3 regions of the Paenibacillus suaedae genome follow, and region 1 is predicted to be linked to each of the others. Evidence: riboswitches for the same ligand, from Rfam matches in the RefSeq annotation. Region 1 holds a riboswitch; each other region holds the start of a gene.
What was found. Region 1 has a riboswitch for cobalamin ahead of RQP50_RS01945 (ABC transporter substrate-binding protein). Riboswitches for the same ligand answer to the same signal wherever they lie in the genome.

Region 1 (7,594 bases):
GAGAACAGGCGATATCCTTCGCGAACGTACTGCTCCACAATATCAACACCTACTAGAATCGCAGAGATTGCTTCCTCTCGCGACATAGCAGGCCCCTTCGCCATATTCGCCGTTCCTTTGCGCACCTTGCGCGATACAAGCTTCGGATCGTCCAAGTCCGCATTGACACCGATGTCGACACATACCACGTCTGCACCTGCTTCGCGCGACAGAACATTGACCGCAGCTCCGCCACGGAGGAAGTTATACACCATCTGCGGCGTCACTTCGGATGGGAATGCGCTAACACCTTCCTCACATACCCCATGATCGCCAGCCATGACAATAACGGCCTTCTTCTCGAATTGCGGTTTAACTTCTCCTGTAATACCTGCAACTTGAATCGCAACCTGCTCGAGTACTCCCAAGCTTCCCGGCGGCTTCGTCAATTGATTTTGATGTTCGATAGCAGATTGGATTGCCTGCTCATCCAAGGGCTTAATTTGTGCGATCAGTTGATTCAATCGTTCATTCATGCTGCTCATCTCCGTTGTCAAATTGATTTACATGTGTACAAGCTGTGTTCATAGATGTGCACAAAGTTGTATTCAGTTCGTAGTTCTGTTCTTAAATGTGCAAATGATTGTTTTCAGTTCTTAGTTGTGATCTTAGATCCGTGCACAGATTGTGGTTCTTTCTGACTATGACTCATATCTACTCTTGTTCCATGCAGCATTCACTATATTCATCGTTATCGATTTTCAAGCGGAATGCTATAAATTGCGTTATTGCAAAATGACAGCAATTTATGCTGTCCAGGGCCGTCTATAACCCTAGCTTCGGTCGAATAAGAATCTGAGGGCGGCCCGTATCGGGATGCGGAACAACCGTCGTCTCTGTGGCAAAAATACGTGACAGCAGCTCCGTAGTCATGATCTGCTCAGGTGTGCCTTGAGCAGCAATGCCGCCGCCATGAATGACAACAAGCCTATCGCAATATAAAGAAGCCAAATTCAAATCATGGAGCACGGATACGACCGTCAACCCGCAATCCTGCTGCCACTCCCGAACAATATCCATAAATTGCACCTGATAATGAATGTCCAAATACGTCGTCGGCTCATCCAGCAGTACAACAGAAGGGGATTGCACCATTAGCTTGGCCAATGCCGTCCGTTGGCGCTGCCCGCCGCTAATCCGATCAAGTGGATGGTCAGCCAGCTCCGTCAGTTGCAGCTTCTCCATAATCCGGTCTACAATCTCTCCACTATCCTCAGATTCTGATCCAAGCCAGGATTGAAATGGGAAACGTCCCATCTCAACCACTTCGCGCACCGTAAATCCAAGTGGCGGAAGCGCTTCCTGCTGCAGCACTGCCATCATCTGAGATAGTGCTCTGCGCTTATAGGTACCCAGCATTTGACCAGCAAGCTGTATAGAACCAGAAGCAGGTCGATCCACTCCTGACAACAAAGACAGAAGCGTGGACTTGCCACTGCCGTTCGGACCAATGATGCCAACCCACTCTCCAGACTTCACAGCGAAATCCACATCTTGCAATACATGCTTCTCCCCATAATGCTTGCTCAGTCCTTGAACCTCAATGATGTTGCCCTTCTCGATATGAATGGCAAGCTTGCTGCTCTCTGCATGATCCAGATATGCTTCCGGAAAATGTTCTCTTCGCTGTGTCATGACCATTTCCCCCGTTTCGCTCGCTTATTGCGCATAAGCAAGTAGGCGAAGAATGGCGCACCTAGAAACGCGGTTACAACCCCGAGCGGGATTTCCGTCGGTGCGAATGCCGTACGGGCAATCGTATCTGCCCACATCACATATATCGCCCCACCAATTGCTGAGAGCGGTATCAAATATCGATAATCAGGGCCCACAATTAAGCGCAGCAGATGCGGAACGACTAATCCGACAAAGCCGATGACGCCGGATACAGATACGGCAGCTGCAGTAATCATCGTTGCCGTCAGCAGCACTACCCATTTCGTCCGCTCTACATGAAGTCCGAGATGCGAGGCCTGTCGCTCACCTAATGCAAGCAAATTAAGCGGTCTTGCATATGCAATAAGAATAACAATGCCGATTGCCAAATAAGGAGCGAGCACCACTGTATAAGACCAGCCTCGCATCGCCAAACTGCCCATCACCCAAAACAAAATCTCATTGATCGTCTGATTTGTCATGGCTACAAGAAAGGAGACGATGGAGCCGAGAAAAGCTTGCATCACGACTCCAGATAAGATCAGTGTCTCGATTGGAATCTTCCCCTGCTCACTGGCCAGCTTAATGACGAACATTAGGGTCGCTACCCCTGTAGCGAATGCAACGACAGGAATCGTCCATTCGCCGAACAGCGAATACTGCAAACCGAAGTAAATAAGGAATGCGGCTCCAACAGAAGCCCCTGAAGATACCCCTAATGTATACGGATCTGCCAACGGGTTGCGCAGCACTCCTTGAAATGCAGTACCTGCGACCCCAAGCGCCGCCCCTACGAGCATTGCCAATAGAACTCGTGGGAAGCGTACCTTCATCATAATTTGCGCGGAAGCGTCATCCCATGTCACCGGTATGAACTGATCCAGCCCTGGAATATGATGAAGCAGAATTTGAGCAATTTCCCCCATTGGCATTTGTACAGAGCCTACAGCGAGGCATCCTACAACGGACAAAAGGAGAAGCGCAATACCCGCTCCTCCATACCAACCCATTTTATTCATCGATTTCTCCACGACGATTATTTTACCAAGTCCGGATGAATCGCCTTCGCAACTGCCTTCAATCCTTCAGCTACACGAGGTCCCGGACGGCTGATCAGGTTCTGATCCACACCGATTACTTGATTGTTCTTAATTGCATTAATGTTGTTCCAACCGCTGCGTCCACGAATAATTTCTTCCAAGGATTTGTTCGTCTCTTTGTCCACTACACCTTGCGTGAACATGATTACATCCGGATTGGATTTAATAATATTCTCTTCGTTAATTTGAATCCAGCCAGCTGAATCAGCCGCAACGTTCGTGCCGCCTGCCACTTCAATCAGTTCGTTCATGAACTCGCCGCTGCCTACTGTCCAGCCTGGGGAGAATTCAATATACACCTTTTTCTTCTCCGCACTTTGAACGGCCGACTTCACATCTTCACGCACTTGTTTCATGTTGTCAACAATCGTCTTCGCCTTAGCTTGCTGATCCGTAATTTGACCATACAATTCAATGTTCTTAATCACATCATCGTACGTTTTTGGCTCAACCTTGAATATTTTAATGCCCAGTTCACGGAACTTCTTCACGACGGGCTCCTTCATGGAGATACCTGTGAATACGATGTCCGGCTTAGCTTTAATGATTGCCTCTTCATTCGGCTTCGTAATGCCGCCCATTTTCTCTTTGGACTTCGCTGCCTCTGGATAGTCGTCAAAATCAGACACCCCAACGATTTGTGCATCCAATCCAAGCGCGAACAAGGACTCTGTCTCAGCTGGGGACACGGATATAATACGTTCTGGCGCTTTGTCGAATGTGAACTCCTCACCCGTCGCATCCTTAACAGTCAGTGGATACGTCGTTTTTAGATCATCCTGCTTCGGTTGTTCTGTAGCCCCATTGCCATTGGACTCTTGCTGTGCAGTATTATTCTCAGCAGGCTTAGCCGCATCTTTATTGCCGCAAGCCGCCAGTCCTACTGTAAGCATAAGCGCCAATAGCACCGCTACCGATTTGTTCAGCCATTTGTTCATGTCAGAATCTCTCCCTCGCGTCATTCTTCCTAGTCTCTAACCATGTACTACCCGTGCAGGTGTAAAGCGGTTCCATCCTTCGCCATGCGAACGATAATGCACTGCAAGCTGTACTTGCCGTAAGAATGTATGTACATCCCCATTCGGTATCAGTTGTCAATGAGCACTTGCATATACCTGAGCTGTAAATCCTACTGTGACTGAATTTGTGATATACATTCGTGCTGTGCAATTGCATTGAACTGCAGTTTACCTTGTACAAACGAAGTGCTTGATGGGATGTGAAATCATTTCCAAATACAGCAAAAACCCCCGATCCTTCGATCCGGGGGAACACAAAGTCATCTATCGCAATATTCAACAGACACCTAGAAGCAGGAAGCAAGCAGCTGCGCTGCCATGTTGCCTGATGCATTACGCCAATGACGTGATCCTCTCCGCGAAGGATACAGCTCGTCCATCTTCAGGCAGGTTTCCTGACTTAGGAGAATACGTTGCAGCTCGCCTTCCCATCCATAGCGGTACATACAGCACACACTAATGAATCCGACAGTGGCATCATGAGCGCAACACTCCATTCACAGTGGCGGGACCGCGCCGGGTTCACACCGGCTTCCCTATTAACCTCGAATATGCATCGGCCATACAATACAACGGTGTCTCTTACCGAACAACGCGTATGGATCCGTACCGCATACATATCCAAGGACCTGAAGTATCACGATTATTCAATATGGAATACATTTCGTCATCCAAGTGCTAAACTCGATAATTGATTATAGGGGAAAAGCCCCTGCGTTGCAATAGATTACATCATTGCGTGCATCCAATGAACCTGCTTTGACACACAAACGTCATCATCTGCTGGGAAGCCGTTCTGCTCGCAAGAACTTCCATTTGCGGGCACATCGCTTCGCCGTAATCATAACACCGCCACCAATTGGCGCAGCGGCTTCCCAGAATGACTTCCTTGGGAAAGCCAGCGTGTATAAGCGACGAACGACACCACCGTGTGTAACGATGACAACATCTGGCCGCGGACTAAGCCCGCTTCCATATGACTGTCTCTGCATCCGGCTTGTCTTGCTCCGCAGCACACGTCCACGTGGCAGCGGCGAAGCATGGTACGGCCGACGACGGATAGCGCTCTCTTGCCGTTCCATGTGATTTTCACTGCTGATGAAGGAATCACGCGCATTGCGCAGCACTTCCCACCATACATGCGCCGTTCGCGTACAGAAGGTCTGCCACGGTTCCCCTCGCGGCGGCTGGATGGCTGATGAATCGTCAAGCCATCTTCGATACTGTGGATCTTCCTTCAAGTCATTGTAGGTTAACCCTTCCCACATACCGAAGTCATATTCTCGCAGCCTTGTGTCCTCCACAGCTTGGATGCTGTCACGCGGACGCAAATAAGCGAGCGTGTCGCGACAGCGGCGCATATCGCTCGTGTATAGCAGCGGTGATGGATGCGCCAATGTTCGGCGAAGAGCTCGGAGCTCTTCTGTTGAATCCGGCAATAGCGGTACATCTGAATAGCTAATATATCGCCGCTCCGTATTCTCTTGCGTCAAGCCATGACGAACAAGTGCGAAGCGCACAATTTTGCCGCTTGCTTGACTCTTTTTTCGTAACATATGTCTTGTCATTAATAATCGTTTCCTGTTGTTTTTCGATGCTCCTGAACGACGCCGGTTCCGATGAATAACGGGAGCATTCCATTTAGTTGTCCGTGTCATCCCATTTGTACTCCTTCATCCGCCATTCGTCTACAGAAGCCATCCTCCGCGCACATATAGGAGCAGGCCTGCCAGAATAACAAAGACTGTCGAGCTGCTTACGAGCAGCCTGCATACCGCAGGCACATGCTCTGCTTGCAGAGGCTGCTTCATATCCCCCATATAAGCGCGGAACGAACGTATTCCTTTATACACATTATAACCACCAAGCCTGATGCCAAGCGCACCTGCTGCTGCTGCCTCTGCCCACCCGCTATTCGGGCTTGGATGCTTGCTTGCATCTCGAAGCGCCATTGACCAAGCCCTGCGTACATCATACCGATGAATCCAAGCGCTCAGCGTGATGAGCACAGCAGTGATCCGTGCTGGTATCCAGTTGGCGATATCATCGAGGCGGGCAGATGCCCAGCCCAGATTCTGATATTTCTCGTTTTTATAGCCGACCATAGAATCGAGCGTATTCACCGCACGATATGCCATAGCCAGCGGAGCGCCTCCGATAAGTGCGAAGAATAGCGGCGAAATGACCGCATCAACAATGTTCTCCGCTACCGTCTCGACGGTAGCTCGCACGACTTCCGGTTCATCCAATTGCTCTGTATCGCGGCCGACAATCATGCCGACTTCTCGCCTTGCACCCTCTAAGTCCTGCTCCTTCAGCCTCCGATACACAGCCATCCCTGCATCCTTCAGTCCTTTTGCCGCAATTGTCGTTCCAATGAGCAATGCCTCGGCAATCCATCCTACATATTCATGAACATGATATAGTCCTGTTAATATAAGCCAAGTCGACGCATACGCTCCTCCTACCATGATCATCGGCAGCAGGATGCCTAGCGGCTTGAGTGCCTGCTCGGAAGGACTTATCCTGCGTATAACACGTTCTACTCTGCTTATTCCTTTGCCAATCCCAACGACTGGATGCGGGATAGCCCGAGGATCGCCTACAATCCGATCCCATATGTATGCTGCTATTATGATGAGCGCTGCTGTCATATGTCTACCACCCTAGTAGATTGTTCTTCTCTGTTAGCGGTCATGCTTCATGCTGAGTCTTGACGGACTCATATACGGTAGTATACACGAGTTGTCCGACCGCATGACCCAATGTGGTCGCTGTCCCTGCATAGCAATGCACAGGTTCATATCGACCAGTATCTATCACGGCAAATGCAATTGCATCTGTCGTCGTCCCCGTGGCAATGCGCCCCGTCTCTGAATCCAAGATGCCCAGATCAGACAGAGCCGCACATTTGGCCTCCGTTGCCGTCATGAACACATTCCATACCGCGGCATCAGACAATTTGCCATCCATAATAAGAATGGAATTAATCGTCCCTGGCTTCAATGGTTCATAAGCTGAGAATACGCGCCGCGGCATCCCTGCGCGAGCCGCATTAGACGTTCCGGCAGTCGTCACGCACAGAAGCGAGCATTCATCCGCATCCTGCTCAGCAACAGATGCATGGCTCACCTTAGCAGCGGTCATAAGCCCAACTGTCTGCTCCGGAGCGTACCCCTTCTCTACACATGTCAAACGAAGGTACTCTATCGGATCTGCACAATTGAACTGATAATGAACCATCTGATTCAAGATGCGATTGCCCGTCCATTGCCCTCCATGATATACAGCACTGCTCCATATCGGCGCTGCCTGTGGCAGCTCAACAGCGATGAGAGCATCCTCCCAGCGAATATCTACTCCTGCAATATGTCCAGATGTAAAGGTACAGTTGCCCTCTCGATATGGCTGCATCCCACTTCTCCTTCATTCTGTGTTTGTCTACTGTAACACAGCTGCAAGGGCTGACGCTACAATTGCATTCGCAGCGCGATCCTTGACTGCCAATCGGAAGTCTCTCTCCGTCAGTCCAACATACATATCGCAATTGCGAATGAGAATGCCAGATCGGCATAATTCGGCCTGAAGCGACTTCGCCGTCCACCCTTCTGGAGCTCTGCATAATAGGAAATTCGCTACGCTTGGCCATGTTCGAATGCCTAACATATGCAGCTGCTGACGTAGAGCAGCCCGTTCTTCAACGATGAGAGCTCGTGTTGAAGCCGCGTATTGATCCGCTTGCTCGTCCGTCAGGAGGGCCTCCCCTGCCGCTAGTGCCAA
Region 2 (7,594 bases), on a different contig from region 1:
GCAAGTGGGGATCTCGTACTTGTTCGCCCAGGTGAGAAAGTACCGGTAGACGGCATTGTAGTTAGCGGGACATCGACCGTGGATGAATCCATGCTTACCGGTGAAAGCGTCCCTGTTGAGAAGCAAGCTGGCGATAATGTATATGGGGCTACCGTGAATGCGCAGGGGGCATTTACGATGAGAGCGACTCAGGTCGGCTCCGAGACGGCGCTCTCGCAAATTATTAAAATCGTTGAGGAGGCGCAGGGCTCCAAGGCTCCGATTCAGCGGATCGCTGATAAAATATCAGGCATCTTCGTGCCGATAGTCGTTGGAATTGCGGTGCTTGTATTCTTAATTTGGTATTTCGCTGTTGAACCAGGCAACTTCGGTGTAGCCTTGTCTCGTACCATTGCCGTACTCGTAATTGCTTGCCCGTGTGCGCTCGGCTTGGCAACGCCAACGTCGATTATGGCGGGAACCGGACGTGCTGCGGAATATGGTGTACTATTCCGTGGCGGCGAACATCTGGAAGGTGCCTATCGGGTGCAGACGGTTGTGCTCGACAAGACAGGAACCGTAACAGAAGGAGCTCCTTCGCTTACAGATGTTGTACTGCATGATGGGAATGAAGACGAGAAGACAGAACTCTTGACCTTACTGGCATCTGCTGAGAAGCAGTCCGAGCATCCATTGGCACAGGCGATTGTGAAGGGATTGTCGGAGCAAGGAATCAGCACGGTTGAACCGGATTCATTCCGAGCTGAACCTGGATATGGAATAGCGGCTGAGGTGAATGGGCATCAGATCATTGTCGGCACACGCAGATGGATGGAGAAGAACGGGGTAGCAAGCGGCGATGCGGAGGAAGCATTGCAAGACATGGAGCAGGCAGGCAAGACGGCAATGCTCATTGCTGTTGATGGCAGCTGGAAAGGCATAGTTGCCGTTGCCGATCAAGTGAAGGCTTCCTCGAAGAAGGCCATCGAGCGGCTGCATCAAATGGGGATACGCGTTGTTATGATGACAGGAGACAACACCCGCACGGCCAGAGCAATCGCGTCACAAGTAGGGATTGATGATGTATTTGCAGAGGTGCTGCCTGAACAGAAGGCACAGCATGTGCGCGAGCTGCAGCAGAGAGGCAGTGTCGTCGCCATGGTAGGCGATGGAATTAATGATGCGCCAGCTCTGGCAGCAGCGGACATTGGGTTCGCGATCGGTACAGGTACGGATGTAGCAATGGAGACGGCAGGCGTAACCTTAATGCGTGGCGACTTGAACGGCATTGCGGATGCGATGGAGATGAGCCGCCGTACCATGCGCAACATTAAGCAGAACTTGTTCTGGGCACTCGTATACAATACGATAGGCATCCCGATTGCAGCAATCGGATTGCTTGCCCCGTGGCTTGCAGGAGCGGCTATGGCCTTCAGCTCGGTATCCGTTGTACTGAATGCACTGCGGCTTCAACGCATCAAGCTGTAACCTGGCACAATTTCTCGGTAGAGATCGTGATGTTCCTAAACAGAAGGTAGCATATAAACATATCGCCGAACGTATTATGCGGTAATGATGATGCGGATCATTGACGAACTGTCAACTTTGGTGTTAACAAAAGTGGCGGCCACATGGTATGATCAAATCGGATGAAAGGTATGATTAAGGAGGTCTGAACATGCAATTACGCGTTACAGCGAAGGCAGTCGAGCGTTTTTTGGCTGATTGGGGATTCACAGCAGGAGACTCAGTACGCATATTCGTCCGCTACAGCGGATTCAGTGCTTCAGGACCTTATTCATTCGGCATCATGAAAGACAGTCCGCAATATCCAGCAGTGACGGAAGTTGTGAACGGCATTACGTTCTTTATGGAGCAAAATGATGTATGGTTCTTGGATAATCGTGAATTGACGCTAGATGAGAAAGGTGAAGATATTGTCTTTCTGCATGAAGGAATGGTCATCTAGCGCATCAACCCGTAATCATCAATAGGCGAGCCGAGAGGCTCGCCTATTGTGCATGGATAGAAGCTTAGTGAATCGGAGTTTAATGAAGATAATGTGACAGCTCCGGGATTTGTTTATTTTGGTTAGAGATGAGAAAAAATCCTTGTCATTCGTTCTGGTTAGATATATAATCGTTCTCAATTGGGGGAAGCGTGACTGCGACTTTCAATGCAATTGAATAGGAGGAAACAGGTGCTTCGGGTAACGTCGAAGCTTAATAGGGAAGCCGGTTGAAAATCCGGCGCGGTCCCGCCACTGTGACAGTTGAGGTATTGCGAGAGAGCCACTGGTCGTAATCGATCGGGAAGGCTGCAAAGGCCAATGAAGCTGAAGCCAGGAGACCTGCCTGTTTTGACAACACTGTTCGTACCTACGGGAGATAGGGAAGTGTTCGTAAGCATGGATATCGGTTTTCGATTCCTCTTAGCATGAGGGCAGTCTGCTAATGAGACGGAAGGATCGATCTATTCCACTATGACTTCATGGACGTTTACGAGACATTTCTGTTGTTGGACAGGAATGTCTTTTTTGCATATTGGGATGCAATGAAATTCTGAAGTCTGAGTGATAAAGTCACATATGGTGGGATAGAGCGCTCAACTGCAATCTTAATTCCGTGTTAAGCGATAGAAATTGTCCAATTATATCCCGTACGGCAAAATGACTCATGGAGAGGGGCAGTATGATGACAGTTCATTCAATCAAGACAAGCACAGCAGGTTACCCTCGGATCGGATACGACCGGGAATGGAAGAAGGCATTGGAGCAATATTGGGCTGGGAATAGTTCTGTTCAGCAGCTGGAAGAAGAATTGGCGCGCATCAATGATGTTCGGCTGAAGACGATGCAGGACGCTGGCATTGACCTGATTCCAGTAAATGATTACTCCTGGTATGATCATGTGCTTGATATGACGGCCACATTCGGATTGATTCCGTCACGGTTTGCATATGATGGTGGAGAAGTTAACGCAGATTTGCTGTTCGCCTTGGCTCGCGGTACACAGGATGCGGTAGCTTGCGAGATGACGAAGTGGTTTAATACGAACTATCACTACATTGTGCCGGAATGGGAAGGCAAGGCGCCGCAGCTTACGGTCAATCGCCCGCTGCAAGCCTATCGCCAAGCGAAGCAGATTCATGGCATTGAAGGTAAGCCAGTCATCATCGGGCCATATACTTATGTCCGCTTTATTAAAGGGATTAAACCGGAAGAGCGCCTGAACGTTCTTCGCCAATTCGTAGGGGTATACGGACAGTTGCTTAGCGAGTTGGAGGGTGAAGGTGTGCAGGCTGTGCAATTGGATGAACCTGCATTCGTGCTGGAAATGCCAAGTGAGCATTGGGCTGCTGTGAAGGAAGTCTATGCCGAATTGCGCAAGGCAGCACCAAGCTTATCGTTCTGGGTTCAGACCTACTTCGATGCGGTGTCCGACTACGAAGCGTTCGTATCGCTTCCGGTGGATACGCTCGGATTAGACTTTGTTCATGATAAAGGGAGAAATGAAGCAGCGCTTCGTCAATTCGGATTCCCTGCGCAGAAGCAGCTTGCTGTCGGCATTATTGATGGCCGCAATATTTGGCGTACGGACTTGGCGGCTGCTGCAGTATGGCTGGAGTCTGTGGAAGAGATTGTACCGAAGGAACGCTGGATTATTCAGCCATCATGCAGCCTGCTTCATGTACCACTCACGGCGGAGCGGGAAACTGAGCTGCCAGCACCAGTGCGCGAGGCATTGGCATTCGCGGATGAGAAACTGGATGAGACTGCTCTGCTTGCGCGCCATTTCTCAAGCCCGAGTGAAGAGACACGTGCAGCGTTAGCAGAGAGCGGTGCTCGTGTTCAAGCATGGCGGACGGAGCCGTCAAGACAGCGTCCGCAAGTCGTTCAAGCGTTGGAAGAACTGCTTCGTACGGAGAAGGAAAAAGGAATTGAACGTCTTCCATTCGAGGAACGCAAGGAGCTTCAGCGCAAGCGCTGGCCATCGCTTCCGCTGCTGCCGACCACAACGATTGGCAGTATGCCGCAATCGGCGGATATCCGGCGCGCGCGCCTTCGCTTCCGCAAGGGAGAATGGGATGCGAAGACGTATGAAACCTATTTGGAAGAGGAAATGACACGCTGGATTCGCATTCAGGAAGAGATCGGCATTGACGTGCTGGTACATGGTGAATTCGAACGCACGGACATGGTCGAATACTTTGGCGAGAAGCTGGACGGATTCGCATTCACGAAGTTCGGCTGGGTTCAATCCTATGGCTCGCGCTGTGTAAAACCACCGGTTCTGTACGGAGATGTGGCGTTCACAGAGGCGATGACGGTGAAGGAAACGGCATTTGCACAGTCCTTGACGTCTCAGCCGGTTAAGGGGATGCTTACGGGCCCTGTAACGATCTTGAACTGGTCGTTCGTTCGTGACGACATTCCTCGCGAGCAGGCGGCATTCCAGCTGGCGTACGCGCTTCGCCAAGAGATTGCAGCACTGGAGAATGCAGGCATTGGCATGATCCAGGTCGATGAGCCCGCAGTGAAGGAAGGTATGCCGCTTAAGGCGGAGGATGCTGTCTATTATACGGATTGGGCAGTGCTTGCTTTCCGGCTTGCAACATGCGGAGCAGCGCCTGAGACGCAAGTACACACGCATATGTGCTATTGCGACTTCTCCGACATGGTCGATACGATCCGCAAGATGGATGCGGACGTGATCTCGCTCGAAACGGCACGCAGCGGCGGCGATATGATTGCTACTCTGGAGGAGCAGAGCTATGAGCTTGGCATTGGTCTGGGTGTATATGATATTCACAGTCCACGTGTGCCTGCTGTAGACGAGATTGATCGGATCATCGAGCAGGCGCTTCGTGTCCTGCCGGTTGAGACGTTCTGGATTAACCCAGACTGTGGTCTGAAGACGCGCCGCGAGCCGGAGACGGTAGCTGCACTGCGCAACATGGTAGAAGCAACGAAGCTTGCTCGCGCACGCCATGAAGCGGCAGTATCGACTGAAGCATAAGAACTGATCCTCGCTAGTTTTCATCGCGCGCACAGAGACCTTCCATATTTCTTCATTATCATAGGGAAAGGCCATCTCTTGCAGTCATCGCGACTGCCATGCAGAGATGGTCTTTTTTTATAACGTGAAACCTTCAAATTTAAAATACGTAATATATGGTAAATCGACATTTTTCTTTTCCTGCACGTGAGTGAATGAGATGAACATTGGTTATTCATATGTTAAAGGAATACCGGAGCAACCAAACATGTCGATTAATGAAAATTATGTTATAATAGAGATGTAAGCGGATACATGATTCCTGCTTCCATCTTCCTTATCATACGGAGGCAGAAAGGTGGGATCTGATATGCGTTGGTTCACACAATGGTTCAAACGGGATAAGAAAAACTCTAAGGCAGCTCTTGAAGCGGTGCATGTAACGTTAGAAGATGTCCGCAGAGCGGTGCTTCAATACGAGAAAGATATGCCAAAAGAGATTAAACGAACGACCCTGCTCCTAGGGGATCAAAGCATTGATTTGAAACGCCTGCGCCGTTATTTAGGTGGAGAATCGGATCAGAAGTTCTATATGTCCCATTACACGTACGAAATATTTGAAGAGAAAGACAAGCACATTCCGATATATCTAGATATGGTTCAGGCGGCGGTCGATGATTATTTGGATGAACATGATGATCTTCCCGTACTCACGGGAACACGCAACCGCCAAGTCCATTATGACCTGCTCATGCAGCGCCATTATTTAAAAGAGAAGCCGCCTATCTCTTTCTACTTAACGACAGAGCAATTTTTACTGACTCACGAAGAGGATTGGCATAAATCACAAGCAGCGATTCCAATTGATTTTAATTGAATTGGCACGAATAACAAGAGCTTGCCCTCATTGGCTGAGGGTGAGTTCTTTTTGTTTATTTTCCAGTTAAAATTCTGGGGTGATTAGTGGTATCCTATTACAGGGTATGTCTACATTAGATGTAGTCGAATAGCGAGGTGTGCAATCATGGATATTATCGGATGGATGGCAGAGCAGAAGATTCAAGAGGCAATGAATGAAGGTGGATTCGATGAGCTGCCAGGCAAGGGGAAGCCTCTGGTGCTCAAAGACTTGTCGCATGTTCCTGAGGAATTGAGACCAGCTTATTTGATGATGCAGAATGCGGGCCTGTTGCCGGAAGAGCTGCATGTAGGACGCGAAGTCGTTCGCTTGGAACAGCTTCTCGCTGCATGCACTCCCGAAGATGAACAGAAGATTGGTGACACACGCAGGCAGCTGAATGAACGGAAGCTGCGGCTGCAAATGATGATGGAGGAGCGGGGATGGGCTGTTGTACCTGCGTTCGCCCAGTATGAATCACAGATTGTGAACAAGGTGTCGCGTGTTACGGAGCCTCAGCGTGAGGACTAGAGTACAGGCTGGACAGCATAACATGCTGACGCATGTGAACCCGCTAACCAAGAAACGATAGATATAACCATATATCTCATCAGCGAGATGCTGATATGTTCATCGCAATGTTGGTTGAAGGAAGGAAAGGTGTACATTACGTATGACGACCTATTGGCAGCAACTTAGAAGAGAGCTCCCTCATTGGGTAGAGGAGAGCCGGACAGTATCACAAGATGGAGAGGTCGCTTCATATATACCTGGGCTTGCAAATGCTCCGAAGGATGGGCTGTGCATATCCTTGTTCGGTATTCAAGGTGAACAGGTGCATGCAGGCGATTGCAAGTTCAAATTTACAATGCAAAGCATATCCAAGGTCTTCTCACTGCTCTTGGCCTTGCTCGATAGCGGCGAGGCAGTTGTATTTAATAAGGTAGGGATGGAGCCCACTGGTGATGATTTCAACTCGATCTTGAAGCTTGAGCTCGTTGACCCTGGGAAGCCGTTCAATCCCTTTATCAATGCAGGGGCGATTACTATCGCCTCGTTAATTGAGGGGGGAACGCCTGAGGAAAAATCAATGCGCATGCTTGAATTCATTCGAGAATTGGCGGATGACCCTACCATCACGTGGAATGAGGAAGTATACCAATCCGAGAAGGATACGGCACATCGGAATCGTTCATTGGCTTATTTCTTGAAGGATAATGGTGTACTTGAAGCGGATGTAGAGGATACGCTGGAGGTGTATTTCCGCCAATGCGCAATTGAGGTAAATACCGATCATCTTGCGCGTATGGCTCTTGTATTGGCAAATGGCGGCTGCAATCCACAGACAGGACGCTGCTACATTCCGAAGCATTATGTGCAAATTGCGAATTCGTTCATGGTGACGTGCGGCATGTACAATGCCTCGGGAGAATTTGCGATTCAAGTGGGCATCCCGGCCAAGAGCGGTGTGTCTGGCGGTATTCTTGCAGTCATTCCTGGCAAGATGGGAATCGGTGTCGTTGGGCCTTCCCTGAATAAGAAAGGCAATAGTGTAGCAGGGGTACATCTGCTTGGCGCTTTGTCCGAACGATACGATTGGAGCATTTTTTAGCACGCCGCTAAGCCGCAATGAAGAACACGAAATGTGCTCCTCTTACATAGGCTGACATAGTACCTTCTTCGTACGGACTACTTAGAAACGAGGGATGTGTAAGATGTC
Region 3 (7,594 bases), on a different contig from region 1:
CTTGTCCAGAGTGCATCGTTTGGAACGACTGTTTTGTTCGCATCCAAGGCTAATAAAGCAAACACAAGACCGTTCGTACCTTGATTTGTCATGCGCCCATTATTATAGATTTTCTCTAAGAGGTTGAAGCCTGCTATATTTCTTGGATCCTTGCCGATTGCCGTAACAGCCAAAGCCATGCGTTCATAGTCAGTAACTAATCGGAATTCTCCTTTTTTCTCTTTTACATAGTTTTCTAGAATCGCGTAATACGTAGAAGGAACTTGCTTACCTGAACGAGCCAGCGCCATGACGTCCCAATCATTAAAGTTGTCTTGAACGGTGAATTTGCGGTTGCTTAGTATCCATGCTGAAGCACCGTCAATAAGGCTCTTAAGCTTAGCAGACTCTTCTACCTGCTTCGGTGTAAGCGCGCCACCGCCCGTTCCTGCCCCCCCTGGGTGAACTGGCAATCCAGGTTTTCCTGGGGTCTCCTTGTTTCCATCGAATTTATTGCCAACATCTTCGCCTAAATTTGTCGTGTACTGCCAACGAAGGACATCGCCATTCTTCAAGTTGTAGATTCCCGCACTATAGTTCGGGAACTTACCGTTGACGGAGTACATCCAACCACTCAAGCTCCCATTATCGAACTCTGCCAACCCATCGATTGCCTGAATATAGAGGTTAGCCCCTGAGCCGGTGGATTCAATGGAAATTCCTCGTTTCTCAGCAATACGTTCAAACGCTGTATACGCTGTATCTCCATCCTGCAGTTCGACGCGAACTGGTGCAATGATATCCCCTTTGCCTATGGTACGCTTTTCGACCGACAATGTGATCGTATTTGTGACCGGAGGGACTACGCCTCCACCGTTTCCATTACCGGTCTCCTTTATTTTCGAAATATAAGTTACAAATTCAGTGAAATGATTGGTCTTAACGATCAAATCGCCGTTAAGTGCATAAGAGTAGACTTCTTCATTCCGTTCTGAGGAATTATCGTATTTTGGAATCGACGTAAATATTCCGTTTTCATTAATGAACCCGGCTTCCTTATCTCCTTGCCCCTTCAAGATGAGGGTTACGTGTTGATTGAATCGGATCTCCTGATCACCGCCCACTTTCAAGCGGAGATCAATTCCCGTTGTCTCCTTGTTTACAAGGGACAAACCCTCGTTGACCTTCGTAAGCAAATTATCATTACTTATCCCCAAACTATGGGGTAGCTCAAGTCTCTTGTCCCATGTCGAAATTACAACCGTTTTCGGTGCTATTTCTAAGTAAGTACTGCTCGTTACCGAAATTACGTGTGGCAGTTCATCCTTAAGAAATTCAAGTGTTACTTTACTTGAGGATAATGGATCTAGATAAGTTCCTTCGGTGACGCTCGTTTGATGCTCGCCAACTAAGACTGTCCTGCCATTTGTCTGCGATTGATCCGGTGGAAGCTTCACTTCCGCGAGGCGACTCCATACCGATTTTCCATGCTTGATATCGAGTAATGCGACAAGAGCCTGCTCGGTAGCCATCCTATTTGCAGAAGAATCTGTTAATTTCCATTTGAACGATCCATCATTTTGTTGGAAGCGTTCATACGCATCGATAACTGTTCCGTTAGGCTCTTTCCACTTTGCTGACAAGACATCGTCGCCTGCAGCAACCAATCCCGATACGGATGTAGATAAGCTATTGGAATTATCTCCGGATCCCCATGTACCAACGGAATCAAACCCTCCGTTGTCCAATTGGCGTTTTTTCAACAATTCCTTAGCTCGTTCAATTGCCGCATCTACCGCGCTCTGTCCTTGGTATTGACCAAGTGCAAGCAGCGCCATACCAGTAATGTCAGTATCACCCGAGCTTCCAGTAGCTGACAGTCCATAACCTCCGTCAGCATATTGTGCTTTAAGCAGATAATCGAGTGCTTTTTGCTTGGATGCGGCATTCCATGATCCCATATCCTGACCAAGCTTTTCACCGGCGCTTAAGGCAATCATTGCCCAAATGTGTTTATTGACTCCACCGATAGCACCCGTTGCTGGATCTTGCTGAGCTGCCAGCTCCGCCCACAGATTCCGGTTCGTTTCCCAAGCGTGAGCCGGATTCTTTCCTAACGCAAGCAAGCCATAAATATATCGAATATGATCGGTGCCTCCTGCATTTGGACGAAGTCTTGGCTCTTTTGTTTCCCATTTAGGTAATCTCCAAGTCCCATCATGCAAATCTTGACCCGCGCTCCACAGAGCAACAAGCTCCCACCATGAATCACTTACAGCGTCTTGATTAGAAGCATCATTATAATAATCTTTATAGTATTGAACTGTATGTTCAATCATGTTATTTAGTTGTGTATTACCCTGCCCACTAGCCGCTCTTATGACTTGTGGCTGTACAAGAGATAACAACAACACGATACTTAGTAATGCAGACAAGCTCTTCTTCAACATTTTGTTCGTAATCATCTTCAATGTCTGATCTCCTTAATATGTCGATATGAAGGCAATAAAAAAACACCTTTCCATGTTAGAAAGATGTTAGGTAACCACTTCGGTGCAGCTAAATACACTAGTAATCTCCTACTAGCAGCACGAATAAACATCCCCCTCCCATCCTCGTGAGAAATATAGAGCACTTATATGGCAGGTCTCCTGGCTTCGCATCATCGCTCGACAATCTACCTTCCCGTTAACTCAGTTAACAGTGGATAAAAGCCTTGATTGTCAGCTCTGCGTTACAGTGGCGGGACCGCGTCGAACTCGCATCGACTTCCCTATTAAGCTGCGCATGCACAGCACCATATAAACTATTTCTATGTAATTGCGATAAGAATACGTGGTTTTATTGTAGCAAAATTTAGCATGACGGACAAAGAACTTTCTCATAGACAGCACGAAAAAAAGCGCCCTACCCATTGGTAGGTACGCTTTTTGTAAACTACAAAATATTTTTAGCTCATAGCTGCCTGATCGGCACCAGCACCGCTTTCTTTCTTAATCTGCTTGCTGCGAAGCTGGCCACAAGCTGCATCAATGTCTGTACCATGCTCCAACCGTACACTGCAGCTAATGTCATTTTTCTTCATGACATCATAGAAGCCACGAATCGACTCCTGCTCGCTGCGCTGATACTGGCTGTGCTCATCAACAGGGTTGTACGGAATCAGGTTCACATTGACCTCGTCCTGCATCTTCCACTCTTGAATCAGCTGCACCAACTCAAGTGCGTGCTCCTGCTGATCGTTCACGTCCTTCAGCAAAATATATTCCAGCGTCACCCGTTGGTTTGTCGTGTTGATGAAGTACCGAATCGCCTCCATCACCTTTGCAATCGGAATGGCGCGGTTAATCTTCATAATGCGCGTGCGAAGCTCATCATTCGGCGCATGCAAGGATAGGGCCAAGTTCACCCGCAGATTAATATCTGCGAAGTCTTTAATCTTATTCGCCAATCCGCTCGTCGATACCGTAATTCGTCTCGCTCCAATTGCCAGACCTTTGTGGTCGGTCACAACCCGCAAGAAGTCTACGATATTCTCGAAGTTATCGAATGGCTCTCCGATACCCATTACGACGATATGGCTGACGAGATCACCCTCACCCACTGCATCCAAATGGTGCTGAACCTTCATAATCTGCTCCACAATCTCGCCGCTCGACAAGTCGCGGCTCTTCGCCAGCAGTCCACTCGCACAGAAGCTGCAGCCGATGTTGCAGCCAACCTGAGTCGTCACACATACCGACAGCCCGAATTTGTGTCTCATCAACACGGTCTCAATCAAGTTGCCGTCCTGGAGCTTGAACAAGAACTTGATTGTGCCGTCAGCCGATTGCTGCTTCACATGCTCGTTAAGCGTATGAATAACGAAGTGTTCGGACAGCAGTGCTACGCTGGCTTCATTTACTTCTGTCATATCAGCGAAGTCCTTGACCCGCTTACGATATAGATAATCCCACACTTGGGATGCTCGTGACTTCTTATGCCCCCGCTCCTCTAACCAAGCGGCCAACTGATCCAATGTTAATCCATAGATGGATTGCTTATTCATCTAGTGCCCTCTTTTCAACACGTCAAAATTCTGTCTTACATACTTATAAGTGCTTTTAAAAATAGTTCAAAAGGTCGCAGCAGACTTTTTGAACTTCCTCTATAATCTGATTATTATTGTCCCAGAACTTCTGAAATATAACAAGAGTCTTTCCCGTTATAGGCAATAAGCAATTGTTTTCATAGAGCATGGCGAATGCCAACAGGTATAATTAGCGCTAAAATGTACTACTAAGAGAAGCCTGACATTTCCGCGCACACAAAGACAGGACATACATGTGCCGCAACGATACACTGAATGCAGGAAAGGATACGAGGGAAGATGGAGGCACTCATCATGCTGCTCAACGCAATTGATTATATGGAGGAGCATCTGCAATCCGAGCTTGATATCGATGCTATTGCCCGATCGGCATTGTCATCCCGATATCACTTTCAATGGATGTGAAGCTGAAGTCCTTCGCTCCAATCTCCTTTCACATTCAAATCAAAGGGGAGTCTGCTTTGAACTATCGCTTGATGGACGAAATCGAATCTACGGTCATTGGGAAAAGCATCACCATCTATAACGATCCCTACAAAGAAATTCCTGAATTCGTTCGACGAATACGGAATGATAGCACTCATGATCGATTAAACGAGATATTGGAGTCAACCCGCGCACAATATGCTCTACGGCTATTTTTATGATTTTGAAGAGGATGGAACGAAGCGCTATCTGATGGGATATGACATTCCCGAGGGACAAGAAGTTCCTTCTGAATTTGATTTATTGCATATCCCTGCTGTCACTTACGCCGTATTTGAAAGTCGAGAAACGTTAACGGACGAACCGGATTCCGGTCAGGAAATTCAGAATGTATGTCGACGGATCTATTCCGAGGTTCCCTTCCACGAATTTCGAGCAGGTAGAGGGGCCGTGTATTGAAAAATATTACTGGGTGGATGATCACAGAGCTGAGTCGATTTGTGAGGTGTGGATCCCGGTAAGGAGAAAAAAATAAAGCTATCTCTCAAGCGCATACTGTCTCTTTCGTTCATCGTATTGATTGCATAAGTAAGGGCGCCAGTCGCGGCGCCCTTCTTCTTTTCGAACCCTGAAATGGATAGAAACCATTCTGCTCTCTCTATTATTTATTTCATTTACGCTCCATGCGAACGAGACTGCCGAAGTTATCGAACTGGGCTACGATAGACGCATTACCTTTTCTGCTAAACGTGTAGTCGCCCCAGTCCTTATTAACCTTCACCTCGTAGGAAGATAAGTCTACGCCCCACAATTTCTTCGCGACAGGCTTAGCGATCGCAACACCTTGCTCTTTCGTCAATGATTTGCGCTTCTGATTATCCGTTGCAGGCTTAACATTTATGGAAATAAGCTTACCCGTCTTTGCTTCAATTGTGGCAGCAGCCTCGACCACGAACGCCCGGTTATTCTCGTCTATCATCACAGCCCCATTTTTTCTGGGATCGCCTTTAACTTCTATTTTTCTTGCTAGCTTCCACTCTTCTTTTCCTTCATATTTTTCGTATTCAATGTTCGTAAATGGTTGAACCTTATCGATCCCCATATTTTTTACAGCCTGCTCTGCTACGCCTATGATTCTACGATCCATATCCGCTACCTTGTATGTAAAGCGGAGATTTAATGGCTTATTTGTCTTCGTATCGATTTGAACGAATTGATTGTCTTTCGCTCTGAAAGTCATTGATTCCGTTTTATTGTCTGCGATATTGCTTTGGAAAAACTGAGCTTCCGTAAAGACAAGCTCTGCGTTTTTGCTTAACGCTGCTGACTGTACTGCCTTCAGGTACGATGCCTGCTCACCGGTTACCTCCTCCAGCTTGAAGCTTAGCGATATGTAAGTACCTCGCCCGAAACTGCATCAACCGATACAATGGCGCTCCGATCCTTGGATTGGATGATCCAATTCTCTTTTTTCTTTTTATCTACAAAATAACTATCCTTGAACGCTTCCTCCAATTGAAATGCTTTTCCGTTTCCGTATTGCTCAATCGCCTTCTCAGCCGACTCTGTCAACTTTTGATCTACATCGCTATACTGAACAATTCCCGTCCCTCCGTTATTCCCGCCGGCCTGTTCCGCCATAGCCGGAGTTGCAGCGAACAAACTGCATGCGAGTGTAAGCGCCAATAATGTATTCATTTTCATGAAAAATACCCTCCTCGTATAAGTCCGTTTAATCTTGTATTCCCTCTACCGGAATCAGCTCCAACTTCCAGAACTCACCCTTTGCATTGACGGTTCCTTTCATCGTCATCGAACCTTTTTTCGTGAATGTATATTCATTGAGCTTGACGCTCACATCGTAGCCTTCCATATCGATGCCGAATACTTGCTTAACGGTCGAATCGACCTTACTGATAGCCTGTTCTGGCGTATAAAGCAAAGTTGCGTATTTCTTCCGTACAGCTTGCTCATCGCCAGGATAATCATCTTTATAGCTTTGCTGAACCGACCAGACTCGGTTCGTCCGTACCCCCACTCTGGCAAAGAGATTCCTATCACGTCCAATCTCCCATACATGTTCCGTTGGAGTCATTCTCTGCATCATGGTTGTGGATCGCAATGCCTTGCCTTCTGTAAAAAGTGGATACGCCTTCTCCGCTGCAGCTTTGGCCTTTTCATTGAAGCTTCCATGTTCATACCGCAGTTCTGCCATTTCCACCTGGCCCGTTACCGCATCAATCGTAATTGAAGCTTGGTCATTATGGAACGACCAGCTATTAAGTTCCTTAGATTTCACACGGACAGCATCCGAGAATGCGACCGGTTGTTCAGGCTTCATCTGCCGCAAGGTATCTTCCACCGTCTGACGCAGCTTGTCATTCAATTCATGGTATGGAACGGCGCGTTGTACAGTAATGGGTTCTGCCGCTTCTTTGAGCATAATGACAAAGCTCTCGCCGTTATCCTTGGCATATAGGAACCACCGATCGCTGTAATCTGCGACGCCATACAGTTCGGCTGGCCTGTTTGGAGCGAGATCATGCATAGCCTGTTCCGCCTTGCTTACAATTTCGGGCTTTAATTCCGCCACTGTCTTCTCATATATTGGTTCATCGTAACCTGGAGGGAGCGGTTCAGCCGACGGCACGAGCGGAATGCTCCAACTGATTGGCGTCTTCTTCGTCCAACTTTCCAGGGATACGTTCAGGCTGCCGGGGATCTCGGACTGACCTTCGAAAAAGAACAGCGTACGATTGCGATACTTTCCTTGCGAATTCTGCTCCAGTTCTGTCGCCGACTCCGCTCTAATTTCCTTCCCCTGCTTGTCCATCATGCGCCATTCCAGATCTAGCGTGTCAGAACCAAGCTGCTGATCAGCCTCCAGTATCCACCCCTTGCCTTGAAAGGCTTTGTAGCCGTCCTTCAACTGCTCAGGGACTTCTTCTGTCTTCATTCGTGCCTTGAAAACAATGCTCTTCCCCTTCACCTCCTTCCTTAACGGCTCCTTCATCAACGCCGCTGGATCGAGTGCTATAGAATCCCCTTTAGAGAATCGTTCCTGTGTATAGATTGCTTTCATTTCCAAGGTCAAATCCT

Region 2: another riboswitch for cobalamin. It lies ahead of metE (5-methyltetrahydropteroyltriglutamate--homocysteine S-methyltransferase); the one in region 1 lies ahead of RQP50_RS01945 (ABC transporter substrate-binding protein).
Region 3: another riboswitch for cobalamin. It lies ahead of RQP50_RS20430 (S-layer homology domain-containing protein); the one in region 1 lies ahead of RQP50_RS01945 (ABC transporter substrate-binding protein).

What each region holds. Positions count from the first base shown of each region.
Region 1 is NZ_JAVYAA010000001.1:430,845-438,438, reverse strand. It holds gene cobT (nicotinate-nucleotide--dimethylbenzimidazole phosphoribosyltransferase) at 1-515, opposite strand, end outside; gene RQP50_RS01955 (ABC transporter ATP-binding protein) at 805-1,674, opposite strand; gene RQP50_RS01950 (FecCD family ABC transporter permease) at 1,671-2,714, opposite strand; gene RQP50_RS01945 (ABC transporter substrate-binding protein) at 2,732-3,733, opposite strand; cobalamin riboswitch at 4,183-4,394, opposite strand; gene RQP50_RS01940 (histidine phosphatase family protein) at 4,591-5,472, opposite strand; gene cbiB (adenosylcobinamide-phosphate synthase CbiB) at 5,503-6,468, opposite strand; gene RQP50_RS01930 (adenosylcobinamide amidohydrolase) at 6,509-7,228, opposite strand; gene cobD (threonine-phosphate decarboxylase CobD) at 7,256-7,594, opposite strand, start outside.
Region 2 is NZ_JAVYAA010000002.1:580,004-587,597, reverse strand. It holds gene RQP50_RS10385 (heavy metal translocating P-type ATPase) at 1-1,467, shown strand, start outside; gene RQP50_RS10380 (HesB/YadR/YfhF family protein) at 1,658-1,948, shown strand; cobalamin riboswitch at 2,161-2,351, shown strand; gene metE (5-methyltetrahydropteroyltriglutamate--homocysteine S-methyltransferase) at 2,673-4,997, shown strand; gene RQP50_RS10370 (DUF3939 domain-containing protein) at 5,347-5,853, shown strand; gene RQP50_RS10365 (DnaJ family domain-containing protein) at 6,001-6,405, shown strand; gene glsA (glutaminase A) at 6,548-7,486, shown strand; gene RQP50_RS10355 (hypothetical protein) at 7,590-7,594, shown strand, end outside.
Region 3 is NZ_JAVYAA010000005.1:210,639-218,232, forward strand. It holds gene RQP50_RS20430 (S-layer homology domain-containing protein) at 1-2,444, opposite strand, end outside; cobalamin riboswitch at 2,604-2,796, opposite strand; gene rlmN (23S rRNA (adenine(2503)-C(2))-methyltransferase RlmN) at 2,930-4,027, opposite strand; gene RQP50_RS20440 (GyrI-like domain-containing protein) at 4,694-4,954, shown strand; gene RQP50_RS20445 (hypothetical protein) at 5,166-5,642, opposite strand; gene RQP50_RS20450 (hypothetical protein) at 5,879-6,199, opposite strand; gene RQP50_RS20455 (DUF4179 domain-containing protein) at 6,228-7,594, opposite strand, start outside.